DNA from 3 places in the Moritella yayanosii genome. Region 2 is predicted to be linked to each of the others. Evidence: predicted binding sites of a transcription regulator. Region 2 holds the regulator's gene; each other region holds the start of a gene.
What was found. Region 2 encodes ArgR, which controls arginine synthesis, uptake and breakdown. Its sites were predicted from a motif close to ANTGAATANNTATTCANT; they were not measured.
Positions count from the first base shown of each region.

Region 1: the regulator ArgR is predicted to act here: its motif matches at 6,498-6,515, upstream of MORIYA_RS12415 (aspartate aminotransferase family protein).
Region 3: the regulator ArgR is predicted to act here: its motif matches at 8,352-8,369, upstream of argC (N-acetyl-gamma-glutamyl-phosphate reductase).

Region 1 is NZ_LS483250.1:2,668,825-2,679,539, reverse strand. Features, by position in the region: rRNA gene MORIYA_RS12455 (23S ribosomal RNA) at 1-1,680, shown strand, start outside; rRNA gene rrf (5S ribosomal RNA) at 1,816-1,931, shown strand; tRNA gene MORIYA_RS12445 (tRNA-Asp) at 2,003-2,079, shown strand; partial or broken gene MORIYA_RS12440 (IS1595 family transposase) at 2,745-2,903, opposite strand; gene MORIYA_RS12435 (PKD domain-containing protein) at 3,001-3,744, opposite strand; gene glnK (P-II family nitrogen regulator) at 4,095-4,433, shown strand; gene MORIYA_RS12425 (ammonium transporter) at 4,446-5,678, shown strand; gene MORIYA_RS12420 (anthranilate synthase component II) at 5,858-6,442, shown strand; gene MORIYA_RS12415 (aspartate aminotransferase family protein) at 6,584-7,789, shown strand; gene MORIYA_RS21810 (hypothetical protein) at 7,824-7,949, shown strand; gene MORIYA_RS21805 (hypothetical protein) at 8,002-8,130, shown strand; gene crp (cAMP-activated global transcriptional regulator CRP) at 8,272-8,913, opposite strand; gene MORIYA_RS12400 (OsmC family protein) at 9,197-9,601, shown strand; gene MORIYA_RS12395 (cache domain-containing protein) at 9,843-10,427, shown strand; gene MORIYA_RS12390 (pseudouridine synthase) at 10,585-10,715, opposite strand, start outside.
Region 2 is NZ_LS483250.1:3,496,133-3,506,847, reverse strand. Features, by position in the region: gene artQ (arginine ABC transporter permease ArtQ) at 1-24, opposite strand, end outside; gene MORIYA_RS16260 (transporter substrate-binding domain-containing protein) at 164-907, opposite strand; gene artP (arginine ABC transporter ATP-binding protein ArtP) at 939-1,679, opposite strand; gene argR (transcriptional regulator ArgR) at 2,004-2,465, shown strand; gene MORIYA_RS16245 (ABC transporter ATP-binding protein) at 2,547-3,605, opposite strand; gene MORIYA_RS16240 (ABC transporter permease) at 3,605-5,236, opposite strand; gene MORIYA_RS16235 (Fe(3+) ABC transporter substrate-binding protein) at 5,383-6,402, opposite strand; gene parE (DNA topoisomerase IV subunit B) at 6,652-8,541, opposite strand; gene yqiA (esterase YqiA) at 8,569-9,141, opposite strand; gene cpdA (3',5'-cyclic-AMP phosphodiesterase) at 9,229-10,065, opposite strand; gene nudF (ADP-ribose diphosphatase) at 10,270-10,715, opposite strand, start outside.
Region 3 is NZ_LS483250.1:2,871,284-2,881,998, forward strand. Features, by position in the region: gene rplW (50S ribosomal protein L23) at 1-179, opposite strand, end outside; gene rplD (50S ribosomal protein L4) at 176-781, opposite strand; gene rplC (50S ribosomal protein L3) at 797-1,435, opposite strand; gene rpsJ (30S ribosomal protein S10) at 1,471-1,782, opposite strand; gene argH (argininosuccinate lyase) at 2,224-4,113, opposite strand; gene MORIYA_RS13325 (argininosuccinate synthase) at 4,212-5,420, opposite strand; gene MORIYA_RS13330 (ornithine carbamoyltransferase) at 5,440-6,345, opposite strand; gene argB (acetylglutamate kinase) at 6,372-7,148, opposite strand; gene argC (N-acetyl-gamma-glutamyl-phosphate reductase) at 7,159-8,169, opposite strand; gene argE (acetylornithine deacetylase) at 8,412-9,563, shown strand; gene ppc (phosphoenolpyruvate carboxylase) at 9,718-10,715, shown strand, end outside.

The DNA of each region.
Region 1 (10,715 bases), 830 kb from region 2:
AAGCTTGCTGGAGGTATCAGAAGTGCGAATGTTGACATGAGTAACGATAATGGGGGTGAAAAACCTCCACGCCGAAAGACCAAGGGTTCCTGTCCAACGTTAATCGGGGCAGGGTGAGTCGACTCCTAAGGCGAGGCCGAAAGGCGTAGTCGATGGAAAACAGGTTAATATTCCTGTACTCACTTATATTGCGATGGGGTGACGGAGAAGGTTAGGCTAGCATGGCGATGGTTGTCCATGTTTAAGGTTGTAGGCTGTGTGCTTAGGTAAATCCGGGCGCACTTAAGGCTGAGGACTGATGACGAGTCTCTACGGAGATGAAGTAGTTGATACCCGGCTTCCAGGAAAAACCTCTAAGCTTCAGATATAAGAGAATCGTACCCCAAACCGACACAGGTGGTTAGGTAGAGAATACTAAGGCGCTTGAGAGAACTCGGGTGAAGGAACTAGGCAAAATGGTACCGTAACTTCGGGAGAAGGTACGCCAATGATGGTGAAGGACTTGCTCCGTAAGCTATTGTTGGTCGCAGAGAAATGGTGGCTGCAACTGTTTATTAAAAACACAGCACTGTGCAAAATCGCAAGATGACGTATACGGTGTGACGCCTGCCCGGTGCCGGAAGGTTAATTGATTGGGTTAGACTTAGGTCGAAGCTCATGATCGAAGCCCCGGTAAACGGCGGCCGTAACTATAACGGTCCTAAGGTAGCGAAATTCCTTGTCGGGTAAGTTCCGACCTGCACGAATGGCGTAATGATGGCCACGCTGTCTCCACCCGAGACTCAGTGAAATTGAAATCGCTGTTAAGATGCAGTGTACCCGCGGCTAGACGGAAAGACCCCGTGAACCTTTACTATAGCTTGGCACTGAACATTGAACCTACATGTGTAGGATAGGTGGGAGACTTTGAAGCATTGTCGCTAGATGATGTGGAGTCAACCTTGAAATACCACCCTTGTACGTTTGATGTTCTAACGTAGGCCCCTTATCGGGGTTGCGGACAGTGTCTGGTGGGTAGTTTGACTGGGGCGGTCTCCTCCCAAAGAGTAACGGAGGAGCACGAAGGTTGGCTAAACATGGTTGGACATCATGTGGTTAGTGCAAAGGCATAAGCCAGCTTAACTGCGAGACAGACACGTCGAGCAGGTACGAAAGTAGGTCTTAGTGATCCGGTGGTTCTGAATGGAAGGGCCATCGCTCAACGGATAAAAGGTACTCCGGGGATAACAGGCTGATACCGCCCAAGAGTTCATATCGACGGCGGTGTTTGGCACCTCGATGTCGGCTCATCACATCCTGGGGCTGAAGTTGGTCCCAAGGGTATGGCTGTTCGCCATTTAAAGTGGTACGCGAGCTGGGTTTAGAACGTCGTGAGACAGTTCGGTCCCTATCTGCCGTGGGCGTTTGAGAATTGAGAGGAGCTGCTCCTAGTACGAGAGGACCGGAGTGGACGAACCACTGGTGTTCGGGTTGTCATGCCAATGGCATTGCCCGGTAGCTAAGTTCGGAACTGATAACCGCTGAAAGCATCTAAGCGGGAAGCAGGCCTCGAGATGAGTTCTCACTGGAGCTTTAAGCTCCCTGAAGGGCCGTTGGAGACTACAACGTTGATAGGCAAGGTGTGTAAGTGCTGTGAGGCATTGAGCTAACTTGTACTAATTACCCGTGAGGCTTAACCATACAAATTAAAGTATGATTAATTGAAATATGACTTAAGAATAGATTGAACACTTTATGTTTTAAAGACTTCTTTATTTATAGCTTTTCAGATTAACAATAGAAATTAATTTTCTTATAGAAAGCAAACCAGATTTGCTTGGTGACCATAGTGTTGCGGCCCCACCTGATCCCATCCCGAACTCAGAAGTGAAACGTAATAACGCCGATGGTAGTGTGGGGTCTCCCCATGTGAGAGTAGGGCATTGCCAAGCGCCATTTTTATTCAAGACGAAGTCTTGGGTAAACAAGAATAGACTGATGGAAACATTAGCACAGATTGTGCGGAGTGGTAGTTCAGTTGGTTAGAATACCGGCCTGTCACGCCGGGGGTCGCGGGTTCGAGTCCCGTCCACTCCGCCAACAACAACGAAAGCCTGAATCGAAAGATGCAGGTTTTTTTTGTGCCTGAAATTCAGTGGTAAAGTACCGAACAGATTGTGCGGAGCGGTAATTCAGTTGGTTCGACTTGTTATAAAAAGACAAGCGGCCTGTCACACCGGGTGTCGCGGGTTGTGGTTTATAGATAGCCGTCCGCTCTTTCTCTTTGCCAATAACAACGAAAGCCTGAATCGAAAGATGCAGGTTTTTTTTGTGCCTGAAATTCAATGTTAAAGTACCGAACAGATTGCGCGGAGCGGTAATTCAGTTGGTTCGACTTGTTATAAAAAGACAAGCGGCCTGTCACACCGGGTGTCGCGGGTTGTGGTTTATAGATAGCCGTCCGCTCTTTCTCTTTGCCAATAACAACGAAAGCCTGAATCGAAAGATGCAGGTTTTTTTTGTGCCTGAAATTCAGTGGTAAAGTACCGAACAGATTGCGCGGAGCGGTAATTCAGTTGGTTCGACTTGTTATAAAAAGACAAGCGGCCTGTCACTCCGGGTGTCGCGGGTTGTGGTTTATAGATAGCCGTCCGCTCTTTCTCTTTGCCAACAACAACGAAAGCCTGAATCGAAAGATGCAGGCTTTTTTATTGCTAGGAATTTAGTGCATTACAAATATATTTTAAAGTCATACATCTATCTGATTACCAGCGAACCTCAGCTAGCTTAAATAAGCGTTGAGGCATCGGTGCTGTTCGAATACTTGATACTATTAACTGCTCAAGCATATTTTTTAAATTCAACCGTCGATTAAACTTAAAACAGAACTCTGCCAGATATCGAGGTAAATGCTTTTGCTTTAACCGCCACAAGTACATTGCATAATATGCCTTTAAATATCTATTTTAATAAAAATTAAAAATTAAAAATTTATGATCCTGGTTTTGAATCAATTCAGCGTTATAACTCGTTCGATTTGGCACATTCATTATTACCTTGTTGTCTTATTTCATAAGTAAAATTGGTAGGGAATATTCGTGACATTTGGTCTTTATATTGTGCTATTTGAATATTACACCAAGCATTAGCGCTACTGACTGTTGTAAGTGAAACATTATAACTATCTTCCGCGGGGAATATTTTTGTTATCTTTATACCGTTTTCGCTGCTACCATCATGTGGGGAATACCAATTATAGCTAGTAATATTACTGCTAATACTGCTACTGGCATTAAAATTGGCTACTCGATTAGCTGTAGTATAGGTGAAATCAGCAACGGGTTCAGTCGGCTCCGCTGAAACTTCACTACCATCGACGGACTTTACTTTGAGTGATACTGAATATCGCCCTGATCGGTTAAACGTATGGGCTTGCACAGGTGTGGAATAACTCGTCCCCTCCATTATCCACTCGAATTCACTGATATTGCCTTCACTATAAGTTGAACTTTGTGCATCAAATTCAACATGCAAACCATTTATGCTCACGATATTTATGATTGCAGTCGGTTTTAATATTGTTGCTTTTATTCTATAAGTATTAGCTTCTAAAAATTGATATTGAAGGTCTTCTTCAGGGTGTAAGGTTGCTACTTGTCCTACACCATCTAAAGATATTGCCCAGTGCCATGCTATATCGTCTTGCGTATATACTTGACCATCTTCAGAACCGCAAGCTGTTAGCGTTGATAATAGTGTTACCACTAGTAATTTATTTTAACTAGATTATTAAGAAACCTAGTTATTAAGACTGATGGATACCCAGTAAGAATTAACAATTAAAATTAGTTAATGTCTTACGTAATTTTAAGATATAAGAAGTTATTAAAATTGGGATTACGATCTCAAATTAATAGTGAGTTAATATTTAATTAACAACTGCACTGAATTGGGGGGAATTATCGAATGGTCGCACTGTTTTGGTGCTTGTGGTGTCAGGATAAAGTAAGGTGTTTAGTTAAGTTATTGAATTTAGAGTGTTTAAATTGTTGGCACGGAGGTTGAATTAAGTTTAATTATATAGATATTCCATATACTCATGCAAGGAGCTCTTTATGAAGCTAATAAGCGCAATCATTAAACCATTTAAACTCGATGATGTTCGTGACGCGGTAGCAGATATCGGTGTTGAAGGACTAACTGTGACTGAAGTGAAAGGCTTTGGCCGTCAAAAAGGGCACACCGAATTATACCGTGGGGCTGAATATCAAGTTGATTTCTTACCAAAAGTTAAGTTAGAAATCGCCACTCAGAGTGAAAATGTTGATCGCCTAATTGATGCTATTAGCAATGCTGCTTACACAGGGAAGATCGGTGACGGCAAAATTTTTGTTTACGATTTAACACAAGTGGTGCGTATCCGTACGGGCGAAATGGACTCAGAAGCAATTTAAAGGAAATAAATTATGCAAGAGCTAACAACTACAGTTACTGAGCTGCGTTTTGCACTCGATACTTTCTACTTTTTAATGTCTGGCGTACTGGTGATGTGGATGGCGGCAGGTTTTGCCATGCTAGAAGCAGGCCTCGTTAGATCTAAGAATACCACTGAAATTTTGACAAAGAACATCGTGCTTTATTCTATCGCCTGTATCATGTTTTTATTAGTCGGTTATAACATCATGTATATTGGTAATGCTGAAGGCGGAATTATTCCATCATTTGGTTCTTTAATTGGTACACAATCTGAGGGTGCTGATCACTCGTTAGAATCAGACTTCTTCTTCCAAGTTGTATTCGTTGCAACAGCAATGTCGATTGTATCTGGTGCGGTTGCCGAACGTATGAAATTATGGGCCTTCCTTGCCTTTACTGTCGTTTTAACTGGCGTGATCTATCCAATTGAAGGTTATTGGACTTGGGGCGGTGGTTTCTTGTCTGAAGCTGGTTTCTCTGATTTCGCGGGTTCTGGTATCGTACATATGGCTGGTGCCGCTGCTGCATTCGCTGCTGTGTTATTACTTGGTGCCCGTAAAGGTAAGTATGGTAAAAATGGCGAAGTGCACCCAATCCCTGGTTCAAATATGCCATTAGCAACATTAGGTGCATTTATCTTGTGGATGGGTTGGTTTGGTTTTAACGGTGGTTCACAGCTAATGCTTTCAGATGTTGAAAACGCAACAGCCGTTGGTAAAATCTTCCTGAATACGAATGCGGCTGCGGCTGCGGGTGCTGTAGCTGCATTGCTGGTTACTAAAGCCTTGTGGGGCAAAGCAGACTTAACGATGATTCTTAATGGCGCATTAGCTGGTTTGGTCACGATTACTGCTGACCCACTCAGTCCAGCTCCAGCATTTGCGACATTATTAGGTGCATTAGGTGGTGTGTTAGTTGTATTTAGTATCGTTGCATTGGATAAAGTGAAGATTGATGATCCAGTTGGTGCTATCTCGGTACATGGTGTGTGTGGTCTATTTGGCTTAATGGTTGTACCATTTAGCAATACAGATGCAACATTTGGTGCTCAGCTATATGGCGCCGCTATTATCTTCGCTTGGGTATTCGGAGCAAGTATCTTAGTATGGGCTATTCTGAAAGCAACAATGGGCATTCGTGTTACTGAAGAAGAAGAGATCACGGGTATGGATATGGCTGACTGTGGTATCGATGCTTACCCAGAGTTTGTATCGGTTAAATAACTCGATTTAACATTCGGTAAAGATTATAAAGCTCAGCATTTGCTGAGCTTTTTCGTTTACTGCTTTAAACATTATGGATACTGAACTGGTATGCTTCTATTACTGAGAGTCATTATTAGAAACCAATTTCTAGCTATGATATTATTCATCCAGTTTCCTCACTAGAATTTTAATCTTCCATGTTACTTATTATCGATAATTACGATAGTTTTACGTTTAATTTATTCCAATATTTCTCTGAACTCGGACAAGATGTTGTCGTTAAACGTAATGATGAAATTTCACTGGCGCAAATAGCGTCGTTATCTCCTGATTATCTGGTTATTTCTCCTGGTCCATGTACACCAAATGATGCCGGTATTTCATTATCCGTGATTCAACAGTTTGCAGGTGAAATCCCCATTTTAGGCGTGTGTCTGGGTCATCAGTCAATCGCCCAAGTATTCGGTGCCAATGTCATTAAAGCCAAAAAAGTGATGCATGGTAAAACGTCGAAAATTCAGCATACAGGTAAAGGGGTTTTTACGGGATTAAAGAATCCGTTAACAGTCACCCGCTATCACTCTTTAATTGTTGAAACGTCGACACTTAATGATGAATTTGAGATCACGGCTTGGACTGAAGATAATGATGGCGAGTTTGATGAGATCATGGCGTTTAAACATAAAGAACTCGCGCTCGAAGGTGTACAATTTCACCCTGAAAGTATCCTGACTGAGCAAGGCAAAGAGCTATTAAATAATTTTCTTATCAATAATTCATAGATTTCGGTAATAGAACGCTATATTGAACTTGACCTGTGATTAAATATCTATAATTATTGAATATATATTCGCCGTTAGCTGGCGTTTGACTATTTAAACATTGATGTTTGCTGAGAGGGAAGGACTATGACCAATAACGTAATGGCTGTGACTCGGAAAGATTTTGATAACGTAATGGTGCCAAATTATGCGCCGGCAGCAATGATCCCTGTGCGAGGCCAAGGCTCACGTGTTTGGGATCAAGCTGATAATGAATACATTGATTTTACTGCTGGTATTGCCGTCAGTTGTTTAGGCCATTGTTACCCTCCTTTAGTTGCAACGTTGCAACAACAAAGCCAGAAATTATGGCACGTGAGTAATTTACTCACGAATGAACCGGCATTAAGGTTAGCCAGAAAACTGACTAAGGCGACGTTTGCAGATAAAGTTTTCTTTGCTAATTCTGGTGCCGAAGCCAACGAAGCGGCGTTAAAGTTAGCGCGTCGTTATGCACTCGATAAATTTGGTGACGGCAAAGATCAGATCATCGCATTTAATAAGGGTTTCCACGGCAGAACTTTCTTTACAGTGACCGTTGGTGGTCAATCGTCTTATTCTGATGGTTTTGGTCCTAAACCGGGTGCTATTGACCATGTAGACTTTAATGATTTGGCAGCCGTTGAAGCATTAATGAGTGATAAAACCTGTGCAGTCATGATGGAACCGTTGCAAGGTGAAGGTGGTATTAATGCGGCTAATCAGCAATTTCTGATAGGCGTTCGGGCGCTGTGTGATAAATACAATGCGCTGCTGATATTTGATGAAGTGCAAACGGGCGTTGGCCGTACGGGAACGTTTTATGCTTATCAACATACTGATATAAAACCTGATATTTTAACCTCGGCAAAAGGTCTTGGGGCTGGTTTTCCTATTGCTGCGATGTTAACGACAGGTAATATTGCCAAGAGTCTGAGTGTGGGAACCCATGGTAGTACTTATGGCGGTAATCCACTGGCTTGTAGTGTTGCGGAGGTTGTCGTTGATACGATCAATAATGATGATTTTTTAGCGCAAGTGAAGGTAAAATCAGCCATTTTTAAAGAAGCTTTAACGCAGATAAATAACCAATATGCCATTTTCTCTGACATTCGTGGTGACGGTTTATTATTAGGTGCTGAGTTAAACGAACAATATCAAGGTCAAGCCATCGCGATCATGAATCAAGCAGCTCAAGACGGGCTATTAATATTAGTGGCTGGCGCTAATGTATTACGTTTTACGCCGGCACTTAATATCCCAGAAGATGATATTCATGCAGGAATGAAAAAACTGAGCCAAGCTATCGAAAAGTGGTTAGCTGCGTAACCGTTAATTGAATAGAAAGTGACATGGCATAAAGATGATTAAAATTAAAATAGCATTTATTGGTTTAGCCGTCACTTGGGTCGAAAAATATAGTGGTGAACGTATCTATACGCCACATCTCGCTGCACTTAATGCGGATTTAGTGCTTATGTGTGGGTAATGATGATGACGTGCGTAGCGTTGTTTACGGCTGAAATGGCGTATTGTCGGCAATGAAAGCCAATGCAATATTGATCGTTCATACAACCACATCCGCATTATTAGCCGAAGAAAACGTATACGAGTGCGTTTTACCTGTGTTGGATATAATGGCGAAGAAAGTGACTTTAGTCGGCGAGTAGCGTAGTGATACGTCAGTGTTAATTAAACTATTGCATAAATCACAACATTAGCTAACGCATAAACAGCAGTTAATAAAAACGGCGTCTGACTTGTGAGTAACATGTCAGACGCCGTGTTATTAGCTTAATAAAATGATTGAATTAGCGTGTGCCAAATACAACAATCGTTTTACCATGAGCTGAGATCAGCTCTTGTTCTTCAAGCATCTTTAAGATACGACCAACAGTCTCACGTGAACAACCAACGATCTGGCCAATTTCTTGACGAGTAATTTTAATTTGCATGCCGTCTGGATGAGTCATTGCGTCAGGCTGTTTGGCTAAGCTTAATAGCGTTTGTGCAATACGGCCAGTTACGTCTAGGAATGCTAGATCACCAACTTTTTGACTGGTTATCTGTAGACGTTCAGCCATTTGACCTGATAAACGCATTAAAATTTCAGGGTTAACTTGGATTAATTGACGGAATTTCTTATATGAAATCTCTGCTACTTCACAGGGTGATTTAGCACGGATCCATGCGCTACGTATAGGCTCTTCAGTATCTTCAAATAGGCCTAGTTCACCCATGAAGTCACCTTGATTCAGATAAGAAAGGATCATTTCTTTGCCTTCTTCATCCTTAATTAGAACTGCCACAGAGCCTTTAACGATAAAATATAAAGTGTCCGCTTTTTCTCCTGCATGGATCAGCGTACTTTTTGAAGGGTACTTGTGAATATGACAGTGAGATAAAAACCATTCTAAAGTAGGGTCGGATTGTGGCTTGCCGATAACAACCATGGGTATTCCTCTGTAAGTTATTATAATCGCAAATTATGTCCGTATTGCGATATTTTAATTTTATTATTATTACTGACTTGATAGCATAAGAGACAATAACACTAATAAGCAAGAACTGAGTTGATTTCTGTTCAATATCAACGTGAATATATCATTTTTTGAATATTGACTTGCTATTTATTTGTAATTTTTAACTATATTTGGGATATGGGACGGTATTTTATTGCCTTTGTGATATTAAATATTGTTCAATACCTTGAATTAGACATTAACGAGGTATTTTATGAAAGCAAATGTGAAGTGGATCGACAAAATGCAACTGATGGGCACGTCAGAAACGGGTCACGGTATCCTTATGGATGGAGACCGTAATGGTATTGCGGCGAGTCCAATGGAAGTTGTGCTGATGGGGATGGGGGCATGTAGCACTATTGATGTTGTCGATATTTTAAAAACAGGCCGTCAAAATATCCTCGGTTGTGAGGTTGATTTAACGAGTGAACGAGCGCCTGAACCACCTCGTGTGTTCACTAAAATTAACGCACATTTTATCGTATCGGGCACTGACCTTAATGAGAAAAAAGTAAAACGTGCAGTTGAGCTATCAATGGAAAAATATTGCTCTGTGGCGAAAATGCTAGAAAAGGCAGCTGAAATCACGTCGAGCTATGAAATTGTAGTCAAATAAGCAGCTTTGCTAGTGAATGATTAACGGTAGGTTGTTGCTGTAGACTTATCGTTAATTGCCCTCCTCGAATGATGCCATTCTGGTGATCTAATCATGCTGCAAATATATACAATAGGGTTGTAGATAATATAATATGTGTTAAATTACCTGATGATACTATTTTTATCATTGTTTACAGTGGTTTATGTTTTCACTGTGTTAGCATGCGGATAGATTGTTTCGTTATGTTGTAGAGGCTGTAATGTGCCGTCGTTGTTCAATTATCTGTAAAATTATCTTGTGTGTTGTGTTAAGCCTTATCGCGTTGGTGTTTACCGCATTCGGTTATTTATCAATATTACGTGGAGAAATGCTAGCAGAAAGAAAGTCACGTTTAGTGAATATCATTGATAAAACAGAAGCTATTTTTCAGCGTTATGATCTGTATTACCAGTCCGGGGTTTTGTCACTTGAACAGGCACAAAAACAAGCCTTACAACGCCTCTCGCTATTAGATGGTAATTATATTTTTGTGTTTGATGATGATTACACCTTGCTGGCTTCTCTCGGCGGTGTTGATGACTCTAATCCTAATGTTAAAATGCTGCAAGACACTGACGGTGATTTTACTTATCAGACGATACATGAACAGGCAAAACAATTAACGGAAGGCACTTTCGTCAGCTATTGTTTCCCATTGTTTATTGGTGGTAAAACGGTTCGTAAGATCTCTTACAGTAAACGTTTTCCTACATGGGGCTGGACTTATGGTGCCGGGGTTTACATTGATGATATTGATGCATCGATCAGTCATACATTAATCTCGTTCGATGAACTTGTCGTATAGTCAAAACGATAGTTTAATATATCCATGAAACATTATTTGGATGTACTTGCCGGTTTGCACCTTGACTGCTTATCTTCTTCGTTATTTTAATGATTAAATCTACTTATCAAGACAAAGCCAAAATGGAAAAAGCATTAAATGTTGCGGTGTAAATGGACTAAATAATATCGATGGTTTTATCCATTAGCGTATCAATATCCAGTGTTTTGGTCACTATGTTGTGTTCAATACCGGTCACTGGATCGGTAAATTCAAGCTGTTGCGCTAATAACTGCAATGGCTGCTTAA
Region 2 (10,715 bases):
TAATTGAAGCTGCAAAAGATCCATAAAAACTCCGGACGTAAAAACAAAAAAGTGCCCCTAAAAGGCACCTTTAAATGAATTCTCTCATTACCACAATAAATTGGCGGTAATTCCCTGATATTGCACTGCAACGCAGGTCGAGATTAAACATTGTTGTTATTTTTTATTTAGCAAAGTATTTTGCGTAAATTTTATCGTAAGTACCGTTCGCTTTAATTGCTTGCAAACCTTTGTTCAGTTTAGCCAATAATTCAGCGTTACCTTTACGTACTGCGATAGCAAAACCAGCACCAAAGTATTTCTCGTCAGTCACGGCTTTACCCACTGTTTCATAGTTACCGCCACTGTGTTTGCTCAACCAATCGTGCGCCACTGCAGAATCTGCGAATACCCCATTGATACGACCATTTTTAAGGTCTAAAAACGCTTTTTGGTACGAGGGGAAATTAAGTAACAATACTTTTTCATCGGCATATGTTTCTGTCATATAAGCTTGGTGAGATGTACCATTTTGTACCCCGACTGCTTTACCGGACAAATCAGCAACAACATTATATTTACCTTTTTCAGCCACCAGTACCGCTGAGTTTTCATAATAAATATCAGAGAAATCAACTTGCTTTTTACGTGCTGGCGTTACGTCCATGGCCGCAATAGCTGCATCATAACGACGGAATTTTAAGCTTGGGATCAGACTATCAAATGATTGGTTAGCAAAACTACATTCCGCTTTTAATTCAGTACAAACTGCGCGCGCGATATCAATATCAAAACCTTGAAATTCGTTGTTTTCATCCATCATTTCAAACGGCGGATAGGTTGCTTCAGTGACGAATTTGATTTGTTCTGCCGCTGTTACTTGTGCCGCTGCTGAAATTAGAATTAATACTGTGAGTAATTTTTTCATTTAGTCGACCTATTCCTAATATTTAAATAATCTAATGTTTTAAATAATTTGTAAATTGCGGCGTTTGTGGTTGCTGGAAGTGCTCAGCACCACCAAATTCAACAATTTCACCGTTTTCAAGATAACAAACTTGACTCGCGACTTTACGCGCGAAATCCACTTCGTGCGTAACCACAACCTGGGTAATACCGGTACTTGCCAGTGATTTAATGATCTTAGCCACTTGATTCGTTACCTCTGGATCTAACGCTGCAGTTGGTTCATCAAATAACAATACTTCTGGTTTCATCATTAAAGCACGTGCAATTGCGACACGTTGCTGTTGACCACCTGATAATGCTAATGGAAATACATAAACTTTATCAGTTAGTTGTAATTGCTCAAGGATCTTCATGGCCTCTTCACGAGCGTGTTGTTTGGTTTGCTTTAAAATCTTAACGGGCGCTTCAATTAAGTTATCCATCACCGACATATGCGGCCATAGGTTGTATTGTTGAAATACCATACCTACTTTTCGTCTTAACATCTGGCTGCGCTTAGCTAATTGTTTATCATTAAGTTTGCCCGAAAAATCAAATGTTTCACCCGCAATACTGATAGAGCCATTATCGGGTGTATCAAGTAAATTAAGTATGCGCAACAAAGAGCTCTTACCAGCACCGCTTGGACCAAGCAGCACTAAGGTTTCGCCTTTCGCACATTTAAGGTCGATGTTTTGTAATACATCCAGTTGACCCCAAGATTTACAGATGTTTTTTAGTTCGATGCTCATAATGGTAACTGAATATAATTTCACTAGATGCGAGTATAATAACCGAATAAACTGCAAAATCAACATAAACATTCACTTTGATGATGTTTTTATGCAAATTTATCGAATTAACCAAATAAGCTAGATACAAATATACCCTGCTGGTATCATATGCATAATTATTCAGTTCATCACGCGTCAAGTTCATTTGCTATTCACTTGAATGACTTAGTAACTGGCTTTATGAACAAGCTATAACGTTAGCTAAGGTTTCATTATAAAGTCGGATTGAATTTAACATTTGCAGCTTGAATTATAGATGAATCAACTGACATGGTAACAAAAATGAGTGAAAAACAAGATCTGTTAGTAAAAGCATTTAAAGGATTATTGAAAGAAGAGCATCTTGGATCGCAAGGCGAGATTGTTGATGCACTAAAGGAACAAGGCTTTGATAGTGTCAATCAATCAAAAGTCTCAAGAATGCTGAGTAAATTTGGTGCAGTACGCACCCGCAATGCCAAAGATGAAATGGTATATTGCTTACCCGCAGAGTTAGGCGTGCCTACCATTAGCAGCCAATTAAAAAGCCTAGTATTAGATATTAGCCATAATGAAAGCCTTATTGTGATCCAAACCAGCCCCGGCTCAGCGCAATTGATCGCTCGCTTATTAGATTCATTAGGCCGTACAGAAGGTATTTTAGGCACCATTGCGGGCGATGATACTATTTTCATTACCCCGACCAGCACCCGCATTATTGCCGACGTAGATAGTGCAGTAAAAGAGTTGTTTGAGTATCTCTAGCGGTAAAACTAGCGTATTACTGACTATGTTTGGCGCTGAGTTGTATCACGCCAAACATCACCATTGATGCATCATTAACGGTTAATCGCGATCAAATAACACCAAATCATGGCTGTCAACCGTGACACTCACCACATCACCAATCACCATTGGCTGTTGCATTGATACCGATAATTCGATTGCGGGCTCTTCCGCTAAAGTAATAGTGCAATGCGTGGTCATCCCTAAGAACTGTTGTTGCGTGATCGTCGCACTCCCCTGCTCGGTGAGCGCTAATTTTAATTGCTGTGGTCGTATTGCTAACAATTTATGCGCACCAACCGTCACCGTTAATTTTTGCTTACCGCTAATAACACCCAATGCGGTGCTGACACTGTATTCATCTAATACTACCGCATCTAAATAGTTAACCTTGCCAAGGAAGTCAGCCACAAAGCGCGTAGCAGGTCGGTTATATAACTCACTTGGCGTGCCGAGCTGCTCAATTTTACCCTGATGGAAAACAGCTAACCGGTCGGCAAAAGCAAATGCTTCTTCTTTGCTGTGGGTAACAAAAATAGCGCTCATGTTATGCGATTTAAGTAAAGCGCGCATCTCTTCAATCAAGTGATGGCGTACTTGGCTATCAATATTAGAGAAAGGTTCGTCCAATAATAGCAACTCTGGTGAATTGGCTAAAGCGCGGGCAATCGCTACCCGCTGTTGCTGTCCACCGGATAGTTGATGTGGATAACGGTCAGCAAACTCGGTCAAATTGACTAATTTCAGCACATTATCCAGCGTCTCTTTTTGCTTGGCTTTAGTTTGCTTATATTGGCTGAATAACACATTATCAGTCACGGTTAAATGTGGAAATAGCGCATAGTCCTGAAAAATCATCCCGACGTTACGCTTTTCAGGCGCGACATTCAGCTCGCTATTGTCAACCACTTGACCATTAATCTCAATACTGCCTTGGGTTGGTGGTAATAACCCGGCAATCAATTTTAACGTGGTGGTTTTACCACAGCCACTTGGTCCTAATAGACACAGGATTTCATTTTTACCTAAATCCAGATCCAGTCCTGTTAAAATATCAACGCCAGCATAACTACAATGTAAATCTGAAATACGTAAAGCAAGTGAAGAAGATGTCGTCATCAGTGCTGTTGCTCCAAAGAACGGTTCAAGAAAATAAGCGGGATCAATCCAACTAACACGATCACAATTGCCGCCAGAGCAGCCTGTTCTAACATTTCATCAGACGCGAACTGGTACACATAAGTGGCGAGTGTTTCATAATTAAATGGACGTAATAACAAGGCAGTAGGCAGTTCTTTCATTGACTCAATGAAGACTAATAAAAACGCCGCTAATACCCCTTTACGGATCAATGGAATATGTACTTTACGGACCATACTATTGGGACTGTGTCCTAACGTACGCGCCACCATATCTAACGACGGCGATATTTTATCAATACTGCTTTCTATCGAGCCAACTGCAATAGCTGAAAAACGAATCAGATAAGCAAAAATAAGCGCAAAGGTCGTACCGGTAAAGACCAGACCGGGTGTCCAGTCCCATAATAATTCCGTTAAGTCATTTAATAAAAAATCAGCCGAGGTCAACGGAATAATGATACCAATAGCTAATACCGTGCCAGGCAACGCATAACCCATGGTGCTAATACGAGCCGGGATCACCGCATATTTAGTGCCGACTAAACGACGATATAAACCCAGTAATATTGCGCAGAGAACCGCTAAGCTCGCCACGACCAGCGCCAGAATTAAACTGTTGGCGCTGTATTGAAAAAACGCTTCCGTCCAAGACTCGGCAAAGTAATGCCATGCATAATTAACTAATACCGCAAACGGTAATAAGAAACCAGCAAACACTAATAACCAACACCAAGCCATCGCCACGTATTTCGCCGCACCAACTAATTGATAACGTACCTCTTGTTCATGCAGCATGCTTTTTTGAAACACTTGCTGTTTACGCCGAGCGAAGCGCTCTAAACCAACAAATAATAAGATCACCGATAATGTCATCACCGACAATTGTGCGGCGGCTGTTAAACTGCCGTGGCCGATCCAAGTATCGTAAACTGCTGTCGTCAGCGTATTTACCGCAAAGTAATTCACCGTGGCAAAATCAGCCACCGTTTCCATCGCGATCAGCGATAAGCCGACAGCAATAGCAGGACGCGCAAGGGGCAACGATACCCGTAAACAACTCGACAATGCGGAACTGCCCAACATACGGCTAGCTTGGATAAGACTGGTTGATTGTTCCAGAAATGAAGTACGGGCTAACAAATAAAGATAAGGATATAACACCAACGCTAACACCGTGGCGGCACCGGGTATGGTTCGAATATCAAAGAACCAATAATCACGGGTACTTTCCCAACCAAATACAGCGCGTAAAGCAATTTGTACCGGCCCAGCATAATCAAACATATCAGTATAAATATAAGCCACGATATAAGCAGGCATCGCCATCGGTAACATCAGCGCCCATTGTAAGCTTTTGCGGCCGGGAAAATCACACATGGCAATAAGCCAAGCAGCAGGCAAAGCAATAATACAGCTGATTAAACAAACCAGAAAAACAAGGATCAGGGTATTTTGAACATAATCGAGGAGAACGGTATCAATAAGGTGTTGAAAAACATCTGCGCTGGGACCCATTGCTTGGTAAAACAATGCCGCAATAGGTAGCGCTAACATAATCGCAATAAACCAACTACTAGAATGCCAAGAAAAGGCTAACTTATGATTCATGAACGGAAAAATAACTCCTGTTTAGATACGCGAAAAGGTTGGCGAGTTACAACGTAACTTTACCAACCTTTAAATCAGTCAATTGGCAACCAATTAAGTTGCAATTTCAACTGTTAACCCCTAACAAGTTTAGGGCTATATGTATTCTACAAGTCGAACTTAACTTCATCAAGTAGTCTTAGTGCAGCTTTACGATGTTTTGCAATTTCTGCGACAGGCATGTAATCTGCGTTAAATTCACCCCAAGATGAAACTAGCTCAGATGCTTTGATACCGGCTTTAACTGGGTATTCCATGTTAACTTCAGCATACATTTTTTGTGCTTTCGCGCCAGATAGGTATTCCATTAGTTTAACCGCGTTACCTTTGTTCGGTGCGTATTTAGCTAATACCATACCAGAAACGTTCACGTGCGCGCCGTGGTTTTCTTGGTTAGGGAAGTTAATGTTAACCGATTCAGCCCAAGCAACTTGTTTTGGATCTTTTAGCATTTTACCTAAGTAGTAGCTGTTACCAAGCGCAATAGTACAAACGCCTTCTTTAATCGCTTTAACTTGTGCACGATCGTTACCTTGTGGTTTACGTGCTAGGTTAGCTTTCACGCCTTCTAACCATTCTTTAGTTTCAGCTTCACCGTGATGCGAGATCATCGATGAGATAAGTGCTACGTTGTATGGGTGTTTACCCGAACGCATACAGATTTGACCTTTATATTTAGGGTCTGCAAGTTCTTCATAAGTGATATTAGCAACGTCGCCATACACTTCACGTGATGTATAAATGTTACGAACACGTGTAGTCAGTGCAAACCATTCGCCATCTGGATCACGGTATTTCGCTGGAATGTTATCTTCTAATACGTCGCTTGAGACTGACTGAGTGACACCACTTTCAACAGCTTCAACTAAGCGGCTGATATCAGTGGTTAGCAATAGATCAGCTTTTGATAAACGACCTTCACGTTTCATTCTATCTACAAGTCCTTTCTTGGCAAATACAATGTTAACCTTCACACCAGTATCTTTAGTGTATTGTTCAAGGATCGGATTAAGCAAATTCGCTTGGCGATTTGAATAAATATTAACTTCTTCACCAGCAACAGCCGTAGCGCTCATGAGTGACGTTGTTAATGCCAAAACAGATAAACCAAATATTCCTTTTTTCATCCTTACCTCTTAAATACGAATTGTTTACATAATTTACAATATGCTGCGGAGTTTATAAGAATATAAAACTTTCCACAAGTGCAAATGATAACAATTCTCATAATTAGTTATGTTAATCTATCATTTACTGATAATGATCAAAAAGAAGTAAATTAGCTGGTTTTACAAAGAAAAAACAGCAAGGACTTAGAGCAATGCATCCATTATCACATTGCTCTTTATTTCAATAATATTAGCTAACACTATCCTCTAGCTATCGCTGAGCATGTTACCTTTATCTTCTAACCAAGCTCGGCGATCTGAAGCGCGTTTTTTGGCAAGTAGCATATCCATCATGGCGAATGTTTTGTCTGCATCATCAATCGTTAAACGGACTAAACGGCGGGTATTAGGATCCATGGTAGTTTCCCGCAATTGTAACGGATTCATTTCACCCAGTCCTTTAAAACGTTGCACGTTGACTTTACCGCGTTTTTTCTCGGCTTCGATACGATCGAGAATGCCATTTTTCTCGGCTTCATCTAATGCATAAAACACTTCTTTACCGATATCGATACGATATAACGGCGGCATGGCCACAAACGCATGTCCGGCTTCAACCATGGTTCTAAAATGTTTATAGAACAAGGCGCATAACAAGGTCGCAATGTGTAGACCATCAGAGTCGGCATCGGCTAAGATACAGATTTTGCCATAACGTAACCCGGAAATATCATCCGAGCCAGGGTCAATACCCAGCGCCACAGAAATATTATGCACTTCTTCTGAAGCAAGTACTTGGGCAGAATCAACTTCCCAAGTATTTAAGATCTTACCGCGCAATGGCATGACTGCTTGAAACTCACGATCACGCGCTTGTTTCGCAGAACCTCCCGCAGAGTCACCTTCCACTAAGAACAGTTCTGAACGCATTGGGTCTTGACCCGAACAATCGGTTAATTTACCCGGTAATGCAGGACCACTGGTCACCCGCTTACGCGCCACTTTCTTACTGGCTTTTAAGCGTTTCTGCGCGTTGTTAATACACAAATCAGCCAGCAGCTCAGCCAGATCGGTATTGGAGTTTAACCATAATGAAAACGAATCTTTAACCACACCAGAAACAAACGCAGCACACTGACGTGATGACAAACGTTCTTTGGTTTGTCCGGCAAATTGTGGATCTTGTATTTTAACCGACAAGATATAAGAGCAACGGTCCCAAATATCATCTGGAGTTAACTTCACGCCACGCGGCAATAAATTACGAAATTCACAGAACTCACGCATTGCATCGAGCAGACCTTGACGTAAACCATTAACATGGGTACCACCGAGCACTGTCGGGATCAAGTTAACATAACTTTCGGTCACCGACTCTCCGCCTTCAGGCAACCAGATCACCGCCCAGTCAGCCGCTTCATGATTGGCATAAAAACAGCCCACAAACGGCGCTTCAGGTATTGTCGGCCACTGTTGCAACGATTCCATTAAGTAGTCTTGCAGGCCCATTTCGAAACACCAGGCATGTTTTTCTTTATTCACTTTATCGTCAAACTTAATGCTTAAACCAGGACACAATACCGCTTTAGCGCGTAAGTTATGTACTAAGCGTTTAGCGGAAAAATTACCCGAATCAAAATAGCTCGGATCCGGCCAGAAATGGACCTTGGTACCCGTGGTACGAATGCCAATGGTACCAATCACTTCTAATTCAGACACCTTTTCGCCATGTTCAAAAGCGATTTGATAGATTTGGCCACCCCGGCGAATAGTGATTTCAATACGTTTCGATAATGCGTTTACCACCGAAATACCTACCCCATGTAGACCACCGGAGAATTGATAACTATCGTTCGAGAATTTACCACCCGCATGTAACTTAGATAAAATCAGCTCAACACCACTCACCCCTTCCACAGGGTGAATATCCACTGGCATACCACGACCATCATCGCTCACTTCTAACGATTGGTCTGCATGTAAGGTAACGGTTATGCTCTGAGCATGACCAGCTAACGCTTCATCGACACTATTATCGATAACTTCTTGGCCAAGGTGATTAGGGCGTACTGTGTCGGTATACATACCGGGTCTACGACGTACTGGTTCGAGACCATTTAGGACTTCAATCGAGCCCGCGTTATATTCTTGAGTCATGAGTTTCTTTTATGCTGTTCGTTACATCTACTTGAATGCAAGAAAGGTTAAAATATCGCTAAGATAGCGTTCAAATCCGATAAAAGCATGATCACCGCCCTGCTCTACCGTTAATTTAGCCGCATTATATTTTGCTGTTGCTTGGTTATAGTCTAACACTTCATCATCGGTCTGTAATAGTGCCCAGATCGTTTCAGGGTGAACTAATGTCGGACAATCCAATCCTCGTAGTTCATCAATGTGCTGTTCGGTAAGGGTAAATACGTGGTCGGTATACGGATTGGTGTTCTCACCTAAATAATCCACCAGCAATTCATAAGGTTTGACCGCCGGATTAACAATGACCGCAGGACAATGATATACCTGATTCACTTTCGTCGCATAATAACCACCGAGTGAACTGCCCACCACGCTTAACTGATAACCAGGATAACCTGCCACAATCGCTTCTATCTGTAACCACGCTTGTTGCGGATAAGGTGATAAATGCGGGATTTCAATAGTTATCTCGGGGTGGTACAAGCCAAGATAATCGGCCAATTGTTGTGCTTTAATCGACTTTGGCGAACTATTAAAACCGTGCAAATAGAGCAGAAGCATGGGAACCATGTATTCATTTACCTCAGCATTGAGGGTGAGTATCGAGGCGTGTTATTACCTCGACAACGTTGATAGATCAGGGCAAAACTAGCCAGAATATGAGTAACCTTTGGATTCTAGGTCGGGATTAAAATCGTTGTTCGACAAACGCCAAACTTGACTGTTAATCGAACCATCACTGTACAACTGCAAATACCGCCAGCCCGGCGCACTAGAATCAAGCGTAAATTCATCACAATGCGGTTTAAATTGGAAGCAAGTCGATGGTGATGCCATAAAGTGAATACCAGCATAGGTTTTATCCAATTGCTGATGAACATGGCCAAATAACACATGATTGGCTTGCGAGTGTTTCTCAAGTATCGCTAAAAATGCATCCGCATTACGTAAGAGATGTTGGTCTAGCCATTTACACCCGACAGGATAAACATTGTGATGTAATACCACTAATGCATATTTATCTGGATGCGCGCTAAGTTGTTCGTCAAGCAGAAGCAGTTGTTCGGGCGCGAGATAACCGGCAGGTGAGCCCGTTAACTGTGAATCGAGTAAAATAATCTGCCAGTCGCCCACAATTTTATATTTATCCGCCAACACACCTTCGGCTCTTAAGGCATCGGACATCAGTGGAATATTGTCGTGATTACCCGGCAACCAATAACACGGCTTATTTAGACGTTTAATATGTTGAGCAAAGTATTGATAAGACGCAGGTGTATTGTCTTGAGAAATGTCACCCGTAGCAAGCACAGCATCAAACGGTTGTTGATTCTGGAGGATAGCATCAATGACATGCCGATAACTCAATTGCGTTTTCACCCCGAGCAGATCTTTCTTAGCTGTGGCAAACAAATGAGTATCTGTCACTTGTAATAAATTAATTACGTTATGCTTTACAGTTAACTTAGAAATATCCGCACCCACAATAATCTTTAACCCTTATCCCTATATGTTATCTAGTAATGACGAATACGACTGCCAATCGACACACTGTTTACAAGATTACTTAGCTACTAGCATACCCTAATACAGGCCAATAAATCTGTTGACCAGCACACATTTCCACAATTCTAATCATCATAGATTCAAATGACTTAGCGATAGAGAGGCCGATTCTCCATTGTAGCGCTACAGCCAAGACTTTTGCAATGTTTGAAAATTCAATTGTAACCACTGGATAGCGATAATAGTCGAGGCGTTATTTATTCGCCCTGTTTGCACCATATTGTAAGCAGTTTCGCGACTCACCACATGTACGCGTATATCTTCACCTTCACTTGCTAAACCATGAACGCCTTCCGCTGTGCTGCTATCGACCTCACCTACGTATAAATCGATAGCTTCACTGCTGCCACCGGGACTAACCAGAAACTGCATAATGAAATCACAACGGTCAATCGTCACACCGGCTTCTTCTAATGCTTCGCGTTTCACGACTTCGGCAGAATCTTCACCTTGTTTATCGATCATGCCGGCCACTAATTCCAGTAACCAAGGTTGTGAGCTTGATTCTATAGCCGGAATTCTTATCTGCTCTATCAGTACCACTTCATCACGACCCGCATCATAAGGGA
Region 3 (10,715 bases), 620 kb from region 2:
GTGCTTACATTTATAACTTCAACTTCAAAAAGTTTTGCAACAGCTGCTTTAATTTCAGCTTTAGTTGCATCTAGTGCAACTTTGAAAACGATTGTGTTGTGGTTTTCAGCAGACATAGTACTCTTTTCAGAGATATGTGGCGCCAGGATAACTTTCAATAAACGTTCTTCACTGATCATTTTAAGTTCTCCTCAATCTGCTTAACTGCTGCAGCAGTCATAACAACTTTGTTGAACGCGATTAAGCTAACTGGATCAATACCAGCAACATCACGAACATCAACTTTGTAAAGGTTACGAGCAGCTAAGAATAAGTTCTCATCAACTTCAGTACCTACGATTAGAACGTCGTTCAGATCGAAGTCTTTCAGTTTAGCAACTAATTCTTTAGTCTTAGGTGTTTCAACAGCGAACTGCTCAACAACAATAAGACGCTCTTGACGTACCAATTCAGAAAGGATGCTTTTGATCGCACCGCGGTACATCTTAGTGTTAACTTTTTGACTGTGGTCCTGTGGACGCGCAGCAAAAGTTACACCACCTTTACGCCAGATCGGGCTGCTTGCAGTACCTGCACGAGCACGACCAGTACCTTTTTGACGCCATGGTTTCTTACCACCACCTGCTACGTCAGAACGGTTTTTCTGTGCACGAGTACCTTGACGCGCGCCAGCAGCATACGCTGTAACTACCTGGTGAACCAGAGCTTCATTAAACTCACGTCCGAAGGTAGTTTCTGAAACTTCAAGAGCACCTTGTGCGTCTTTCAATAACAATTCCATTACTAATTCCTCGGATTAAGCTTTAACAGCTGGTTTGATAATTACGTTGCCGTTGATCGCACCTGGAATAGCACCTTTAACAAGTACTAGGTTACGCTCACTATCAACACGTACCACATCAAGAGACAAAATCGTTACACGCTTTGCTCCCATGTGACCTGCCATTTTCTTGCCTTTAAACACACGACCTGGAGTTTGGCATTGGCCAATTGAACCCGGTGCACGGTGAGCAAGAGAGTTACCGTGAGTAGCATCTTGCATAGCAAAGTTCCAACGTTTAATAACGCCTGCGAAACCTTTACCTTTAGATGTACCAGTAACGTCTACTTTAGTCGTTTCAGCAAACATGTCTACGTTTAGCTCAGCGCCAACTTCAACAGATTCACCTTCGCCTGTTTCCAGACGGAATTCCCAAAGGCCACGACCAGCTTCAACTTTAGCTTTAGCGAAATGACCCGCTTCTGGCTTGTTTACTCTGCTAGCTTTCTTCGTGCCAGTGGTCACTTGAAGTGCACGGTAACCGTCAATTTCAAGTGTTTTAACTTGAGTAACGCGGTTAGGCTCACATTCAATAACGGATACTGGGATAGAAACGCCATCTTCAGTGAAGATACGTGTCATACCAACTTTACGTCCGATTAGACCAATCATTATAATAACCTCAATATAAATCGTTGTTTTAGAACTGACTAGCCAAGGCTGATTTGAACATCAACACCAGCAGCTAGATCTAAACGCATAAGAGCGTCAACGGTTTTTTCTGTTGGCTCAACGATGTCAACCAGGCGCTTGTGAGTACGAATTTCGTACTGGTCACGCGCATCTTTGTTAACGTGCGGAGAAGTAAGCACTGTGAAACGCTCTTTGCGCGTTGGTAGTGGAATAGGTCCACGTACTTGTGCGCCAGTGCGTTTCGCAGTTTCAACGATTTCCGCTGTAGACTGATCGATAAGACGATGATCGAACGCTTTTAAGCGGATACGGATTCTTTGGTTCTGCATTAGACCAGAGCTCCAATAAAGTTAAACACACACAAAAATTCCACATCCCACATCTAAATGAATAGATTGCGAGAGCGATATCTTTAACTCGGCGACTCCCCTATCGGGAATCTTATGACTGACCATTAACACTTTAACTCAAGGTTAAAATGGTAACATAATGGTTCAGCTTCTTGCTTAAGCAAGTGGAACGTATTATACATGACCTCTTGCCTTTAGCAAGAAAAATATCAACATAACGAATTTAATCCGCACATCGATATTATTAAGTCATAAAGCACTAAATCATCTTAAAGATGTTCATTGCAATTAATCGTCACCTTAATTTGTGACGCTACTATATAGCTAGTCATGATTAACTTCAAGTTTCTTAAGCGACATTATTTAAGCAAAAAAAAGCACCCATGCTTGGGTGCTTTTTACACGTCATCTAAAATAAAATTAACACGCGAGTTTTTCTGCTGTTAAGTTTATGGTTTGGTTAACCACATTTAGTTTAAATTCTAATGCGACTTCATCACACGCATGCTGCCGTGGACACATATCACAATCTTTCAATACTTTTTCCGGCAGCATTGATTTACTGATTGAGCGAAAGCCCAGCTTCATAAAGAACTCCGGCACACGGGTTAATACAAACACTTTTTGGATCGCCATCTGTTCGGCTTTCCGTAACATGTATTCGACAACCGCTTTGCCCTGTCCACCACCTTGATAGCCAGGTTCAATACCCAGTGAACGGATCTCAGCAAGTCCAGTATCGTAAACATAGATAGACGCACAGCCGGTCACTTGATTATGTTTCTCTGTCACCGCAAAGGTACCCACGGCTTTTACCAGATCAGAACGACTACGTGGTAAGTTTTCACCAATATTGGCCCAGTAATTTACCATACGTTCAATATCATCAAGATCAGTCAAACGTGCAGCTCGAATACTAATACCAGAAGTATCACGCTCTTCTAAACGTTTTTCAGCATTGCTCAAAGCAAACTCTACCTGCACAGGTGACACCCCTCCCAGCGCTTTACGTTTTGCTAATGTTTCATCAAGTGATAAGTGATGATAAACATCATCTTCAATGAGTACATCAAACTCTTTAAATTCAGCTAAGGTTAATGCTTCTAACGGCACCCCTTTGGCAATTGCAGCAACAACGGCTTCACCAACAATATGATGTGAATCACGGAAGGGGACGCCTTTCGCAACAAGATAATCAGCCAGTTCTGTCGCATTCGAATAACCACCTAATGCTGCTTCTTTAGTTCTAGCTTCATTGATCTTCATTCCAACCAATGACATCGCCGCCATTTCCAGGCAGTCACTCCAAGTATCAAGCGCATCAAATAAGCCTTCTTTATCTTCTTGCATATCTTTGTTATATGCCAACGGCAGGGCTTTCAGCGTCATTAACATGGCACTTAGTGAGCCAAATACCCGACCGGTTTTACCCCGGATAAGTTCTAATGCATCTGGATTTTTCTTTTGCGGCATCAGAGATGAACCGGAGGTCACTGCATCTGCCAACTCAATGAAGTTAGATTCACCCGAGTTATAGAAAATTAAATCTTCTGCTAAACGGGATAAATGGATCATTGACATACTTGCCGTACACATCAACTCCATCACATAGTCACGATCCGATACTGAATCTAAGCTATTAAGTGTCGCACTAGCAAAACCCAATGAATGGGCTAATTTCGTTCTATCCATCGGATAGGCAGTACCTGCAAGCGCACCAGAACCAAGTGGACAAGTATCAAGACGTTTTAAACAATCTATTAAACGACTATAGTCACGCTCCAGCATTTCGACATACGCTAAACACCAATGAGAAAATGTCACTGGTTGTGCACGCTGTAAATGGGTATAACCCGGTAATACCGTATGTTGATGTTCACGTGCAAGTGATACCAGTTGCTGCTGGGTTTTATCCAGCTGCATCAACAGTTGTTGACCTTGCTGTTTACACCACAGTTTGAGATCAGTGGCAACTTGATCATTACGACTACGGCCGGTATGTAGCTTTTTACCCAGATCACCCACTTTAGCAATTAACTGGGTTTCCACCCAACTGTGAATGTCTTCAGCATCACTTTGCAAAATTTGTTCTGGGTTTTCTAATACCGCCAATTTAAGATCGTTTAACGCGGCCTCAATGGTGAGTTGCTCATCTTGCGTTAAGATACCGACACTAACCAAAGCTTTTGACCATGCCACTGAACCTGTAATGTCTTGCTCAGCTAAACGATAGTCAAACCGCAGTGAATCATTGAAACTTTTAAATCTTGCATCAGCTGCTTGACTGAATCTACCGCCCCATAGTGCCATGGTTACATCCTTATTCTTTCTTATATCTTTATATTAGAAGTTGTATATTAGAAATATCTATATTCGAAGGTGAGAGCGCTTAACGCCCTCACCTAATGTTACTTGCTAGCTAACGCTTTAATACGGCTAGACAACGAATATAAACGGATGAAACCTTCCGCATGGCTTTGATCATAAACATTATCATCTCCAAATGTGGCAAACTCTTCACTATAAAGGCTGTTTGGTGATTGCTTCTGTATTGCTTGTACAGAACCTTTATACATTTTAACGATCACTTCACCGTTCATGTCTTCTGCGAGAGTCCCTGCCGCAGCCAGTAATGACGCACAAAGTGGAGTGAACCAACGACCGTCATAAACGAGGTGCGAGAACTCAGCCGCAACCGTTTGTTTCCACTTTCGTGTAGTTTTATCTAATACCAATTCTTCGATGCCACGTAACGCTTCAACCATGACCGTACCACCCGGAGTTTCATAACAACCACGTGATTTCATGCCGACTAAACGGTTTTCGACGATATCAACACGACCAACACCGTGAGCGGCGGCTTTTTCGTTGAGATACATCAGTGCTTGGTACGGTGACATTGCTTCACCATTAACCGCCGTGATTTCACCTTTAACCACCGTTATTGTGACGAATTCAGGTTCGTTCGGTGCATCAATCGGATCAACTGTCATGGTCCAAACTTGTTTTGTTGGTTGGTTCCATGGGTCTTCTAACTCGCCACCTTCATGAGAAATGTGCCAAGCATTGGCATCACGGCTATAAATTTTAGTCGCAGATGCTGCGGTTGGAATATCACGTTCAGCTAAGTATTCAAGTAGTGATTCACGACTAGTTAAGTCCCAGATACGCCAAGGTGCAATAACCGTTAATTCTGGTGCCAGTGCAGCAAAGCATGATTCAAAACGAATTTGATCATTACCTTTACCTGTACAACCATGACAAAGCGCATCAGCACCGACTTTACGAGCAATTTCAACTTGTGCTTTAGCAATGATTGGACGTGCCATTGACGTACCTAACAGGTAAGTACCTTCGTAAACCGCACCGGTTTTAAGCGTTGGATAGATATAGTCAGCGACTAATTCATCCTTTAGATCAATTACGTAACACTCAGATGCACCCGAAGCTAATGCTTTCGCTTCAATACCTTCAAGTTCTTCAGCGCCCTGACCGACATCCGCAACAAACGCGATAATCTCGCAATTATCATAGTTCTCTTGTAACCAAGGTAAGATCACTGAAGTATCTAAACCACCAGAATACGCTACTACTATTTTCTTAACTGTTTGGGTCATTTTCATTTTCCTTAATATATTACTTCAGCAATGTCAGTAAAACTGCATTTTGGGCATACATTCTATTTTCGGCTTGATCAAAGATCAGCGATTGCTCGCCATCCATCACTTCCGATGTTATCTCTAACTCACGATGAGCCGGCTGACAATGCAATACATGTTTGATTCCTGTACGTATCAGTAATGCTTTGTTTATCTGATACGGCATGTACTTTTCTTTTACTTGTTGCAATGGAGTATCATCCCCCATTGAAACCCAAGTATCACCATAAATAACATCATAATCTACGATGTCATCTAGGTTATCTGTTACATTTATCTTACCACCGCTAATTTCTGCTAACGCCATGGCCTGCTTAACAATTTGCGCGTCAGGACTTCTGCCGAGTGGGCATACAGCGGTCACTTCAGCACCTAAGATGGCACCGGTTAGCATTAATGAATGGGTGACGTTATTCCCTTCACCGACATACGCTAGCTTTACCTTAGAGACATCTTCATAGTGCTCTGAAATAGTTAAAAAGTCCGCTAATGCCTGACAAGGATGATATAAATCGCAAAGAGAGTTCACCACAGGCACACTGCCATGTTCCACTAAGCCTTCCAAGGTTTTATGACTCTCCACTCTTGCGACGATGGCATCAGCCCAACGTGAGATATTAGCAGCAAAATCTTTTACCGTTTCACGCTCACCAATCGCACCATTTTGTGCATCAAGGTAAACCGCATGACCACCTAACTTATGAATACCGATATCAAATGTGATGCGTGTTCGTAGTGACGGTTTTTCATAAATGGTGACAATACTTTTACCCGCTAATGCTTGTGAATATTCTGCCGGATTGGCTTTCATTGCTTTAGCCAGCGCTAATAAGTCAAGGATCTGTTGTTTACTTAAATCTTTAACTGATAATAAATTTTCCATGATCGAACTCCGTTAACTGACCAATATTAGCGAGAAACTTTTGTTCCCTCTGCTTCACCATTTAATAATGCCACTAACCGCTCAGGCACTTTCCAACTGGCTAATTTTATGTCGCGATTTAAAGATGCTGCCGCTTTTAAAGCCGCTTTCACTTTTACTTCCATACCGCCATGGATCACACCAGCAGTAATGAGTTCATCTGCATAGCTGCTGTTCATCTCAGGAATTAACTGCCTGTCCGCATCTAAAATACCGGCCACGTCAGATAACATCACTAAGTCAGCATCAAGCGTTTCACAAATAGCAGTGGCGGCTTGGTCAGCATTGACATTTAATAACTGTCCCTGTGCATCAATACCAATCGAACTAATAATCGGTAAGAAACCACCACTGAGTAACGCTGTTAATAATGTCGGATCACCCGCTTCGCATTCACCGACAGCACCAAGTCCTGCTGTTGATTGCGTGACGGTTGAAATACCACCATCAGCAAGACTTAAACCAACGACTTTCGCACCCGATTTCACCCCCTGTGCCATTAATACTTTATTTGCCGTACCCGCTAACGCGCCGGTGATATAACCAATATCGCTAAATGGGGTAACGCGTAAACCGTTCTTTTTCTCGCTAACGATATTCATCTTTGCTAATAGTTCATCAACAAAGCAGCCACCGCCATGCACCAAAATAAGCGGACGTGACGATGTAGATTTATATTCACTCAATGCTGTGAACAGCTGTTCAAGCGCCGTTTCATTTTCAAGTAATGCGCCGCCAAGTTTTAATACTAAAGGAGTTGTCATTGTTATCTTCCTATACTAACGACGTTGTCATGGCGAAACCAAAACGAATATTGATGCACTGCATTGCTTGCGCAGCAGCACCTTTTAATAAATTATCAATGGCCGAAACCACAATCAGGTCTTGCCCTTGTTGCTGCCACGCTAGGTCACAATAAGCGGTTTTCTCGACTGCTTTAATACTTGGCCAGCCACTTGGTAATAACCGCACCATAGGTTGATCTTGATACGCGTCTTGATAAGCTGCAGTGACCTGTTCCGGTGTCACACCAGTGGCAAGCTTGACGTTAATAGTTGCTAATATGCCACGTTTAAAACAACCTAAGTGCGGTGTAAAAATAACCTCATGGCCTAGATGTGTACTAATTTCAGGTTGATGACGATGATTAAACACAGCATAAGGTGCATGGCTCACTTCGCAAAAAGCGGAGCCTAATGCCGCTTTACGCCCTGCACCACTAACGCCACTCACGGCATTAATGATGGGTTTTTGATCCGCAGCAATCAAGCCATGTTTTGCTAACGGTTTTAATGCTGATAACGAGGCCGTTGGATAACACCCTGGTACGGCAATCAAATTTGCTTTAGCAATATCGGCACTCGCCCATTCCGCTAAACCATAAACAGCACTCTTCAATTCTTTATCGAAGTTATGTTTAAAGCCGTAATAATTTTCATAAAAAGCAGGATCATTCACTCTAAATGCACCGGATAAATCAAATACCACCGTATCCTGCGCTAGAAATTCAGCGGCAATATCATGACTCACTTCATGCGCAGTCGCTAACACCACAATATCAATGTCAGCACAAATATGCTTAATATTACTCACCGCTAAAGACTGAATAGTGTGGTCAACAACCCCTAATAAATGACCATATAATGAAGAAAACGATTTTCCTGCGTCTAAACTGTGTTCTGAAACATACAGGCCTGCTAATTCAAGTTCTGGATGTTTGGTAATGTAATGGGCTAGCTCAGCACCGGTATACCCGGTCGCACCGACTAAAATTGTTTTTAACATGTTTGACTTCCGTGTTTGCTAAATTGTAAAACGACGGGCAACTGCGCCCTTTCCAATTGCACTTGCTTGCGTCATTTAAGCCGTGCCAATGCATTTTAAATACTGTCTCGTCGAAACCATGAAAAACGATTCATTATCTAACCCATACGTTGTAAAGTAAGGAGGATTAGAGAATAAAACAAATTACATTTTTATGCAACTTTTATGCATAAAAAAACAATAAGTCATAACAGGGACGTAATATGCAACTACCTAAATTTAGCGAACTTTATAAATCACTGATCCTAACACCGTCAATTAGCTCATTAGATAAAGAGTTAGATATCAGTAACAAACCTGTTATTGAATTACTTTCTAGTTGGTTCAGCGAACTTGGGTTTAGCATTAATATCACCAGCGTCCCTGAAACCAATGGTAAATTTAATCTAGTCGCTACTTACGGCCAAGGCGATGGAGGTTTATTACTGGCAGGGCACACCGATACCGTGCCATTTGATGATGGTTTATGGACCAAAGACCCATTTAAGTTAACCGAACAAGACGATAAATGGTATGGCCTAGGCACGATTGATATGAAGGGGTTTTTCGCCTTTGTATTAGAAGCATGTAAAAACATTGATTTAACAAAATTAGATAAACCATTGCGTATTCTCGCGACAGCTGATGAAGAAACCACCATGGCAGGCGCCAGAGCAATTGCCGCAGCACAAAGTTTCCGACCTGATTATGCCGTTATTGGTGAGCCAACAGGTATGGTGCCGGTATTTATGCACAAGGGACATATGTCCGAAGCAATCCGTATTACCGGACGCAGCGGTCACTCTTCAGATCCTGCTAATGGCATCAATGCTATTGAGATCATGCATCAAGTAACCGGACAGTTATTGCAGCTGCAACGTCAATTAAAAGCACAATACGCCTGCGATCATTTTGTTATCCCCCAACCCACGCTTAATTTTGGCCATGTGCACGGTGGTGACAGCCCCAACCGGATCTGTGGCAGCTGTGAATTGCACATCGACATGCGCCCAATCCCTGGGGTAAGTCCCGATGAATTATTCATGTTACTTAACCAAGCATTACTGCCGATCACGAAGCAATGGCCTGGTGCTGTTGATGTTTATCATCTCCATGAGCCTATCCCTGCTTATGCATGCGATACTGATTCAGCGTTAATTAAGTTAGCTGAAAAGCTCACAGGTGAAGCCGTTATCTCCGTCAATTACTGTACCGAAGCGCCGTTTATTCAACAACTTGGCTGCGATACCATTGTCATGGGGCCGGGCAGCATTAACCAAGCACATCAACCTGATGAATATTTAGATCTATCTACAATTAAACCTACACAGGCTATTATCCAAAAACTGATTGAAGAAACATGTAAAACTAACTAGATAATTATCAATTTGTAGTAAAATTACACCCGATATCACAATTAATCGTATTAATTGCACGATTTCATTGACGAATGTCACTAAATATAGTTATTTTACACACATAACGATAATAGTTGTTGCCGTATTACATCACTGAATTGAAGGATTATGTATGTCAGATAAATATGCAGCGTTACGAAGTAATGTCGGCTTATTGGGCCAAGTACTAGGGAATACAATCAAGGATCATCTTGGAGAAGAGTTCTTAGATAAGATTGAAACCATTCGTCAACTAGCAAAATCATCCCGTGCGGGTAATGATAAAGACCGCGCACAATTACTCACCGTACTACGTAACCTCTCTGATGATGAATTACTACCAGTAGCGCGTGCGTTTAGTCAATTCTTAAACCTGGCTAACATTGCCGAGCAGTTCCACACCACATCACGTAATTGTGCAGATAACGTGTGTGTGCCTGACTCTATCGATGAGCTGTTTGCGAAACTCAATAACTCTGAAATCAGTGAAGAAGAGGTACTTGCTGCGGTTAAGAATCTTAAAATCGATTTAGTGCTCACCGCACATCCAACTGAAATCACCCGCCGTACCCTGATCCACAAACATGGCGCCATCAATGAATGCCTTAGCCAGTTAGAACTGACTGAGTTAAGTAGCCAAGAACGCGATGTCTTCATGGCGCGTATTGAACAATTGGTATCACAAGCTTGGCATACCAACGAGATCAGAACTGTACGCCCGACGCCTGTTGATGAAGCTAAATGGGGATTTGCCGTAGTCGAAAACTCATTATGGGATGCGGTACCAAACTTCTTACGTAGTCTTGATAAACGGCTGCAAGACCGCTTAGATTACCAATTACCGATTGACGCTGCACCGGTTAAGTTTACCTCTTGGATGGGCGGTGATCGTGACGGTAACCCGTTTGTGACATCAACCGTTACCGAAGAAGTACTACTCACCAGTCGTTGGATGGCTATTCACTTGTTCCTTAAAGATGTTACACATCTCAGCAGTGAATTATCCATGAATAACTGTGACAACACATTACGTGCATTAGTCGGTGAAAGCCACGAACCGTATCGGGTAATACTAAAACAGTTACGCAGCGAACTCACCGAAACCTTAGCCAGCTTAACGGCACAATTAAA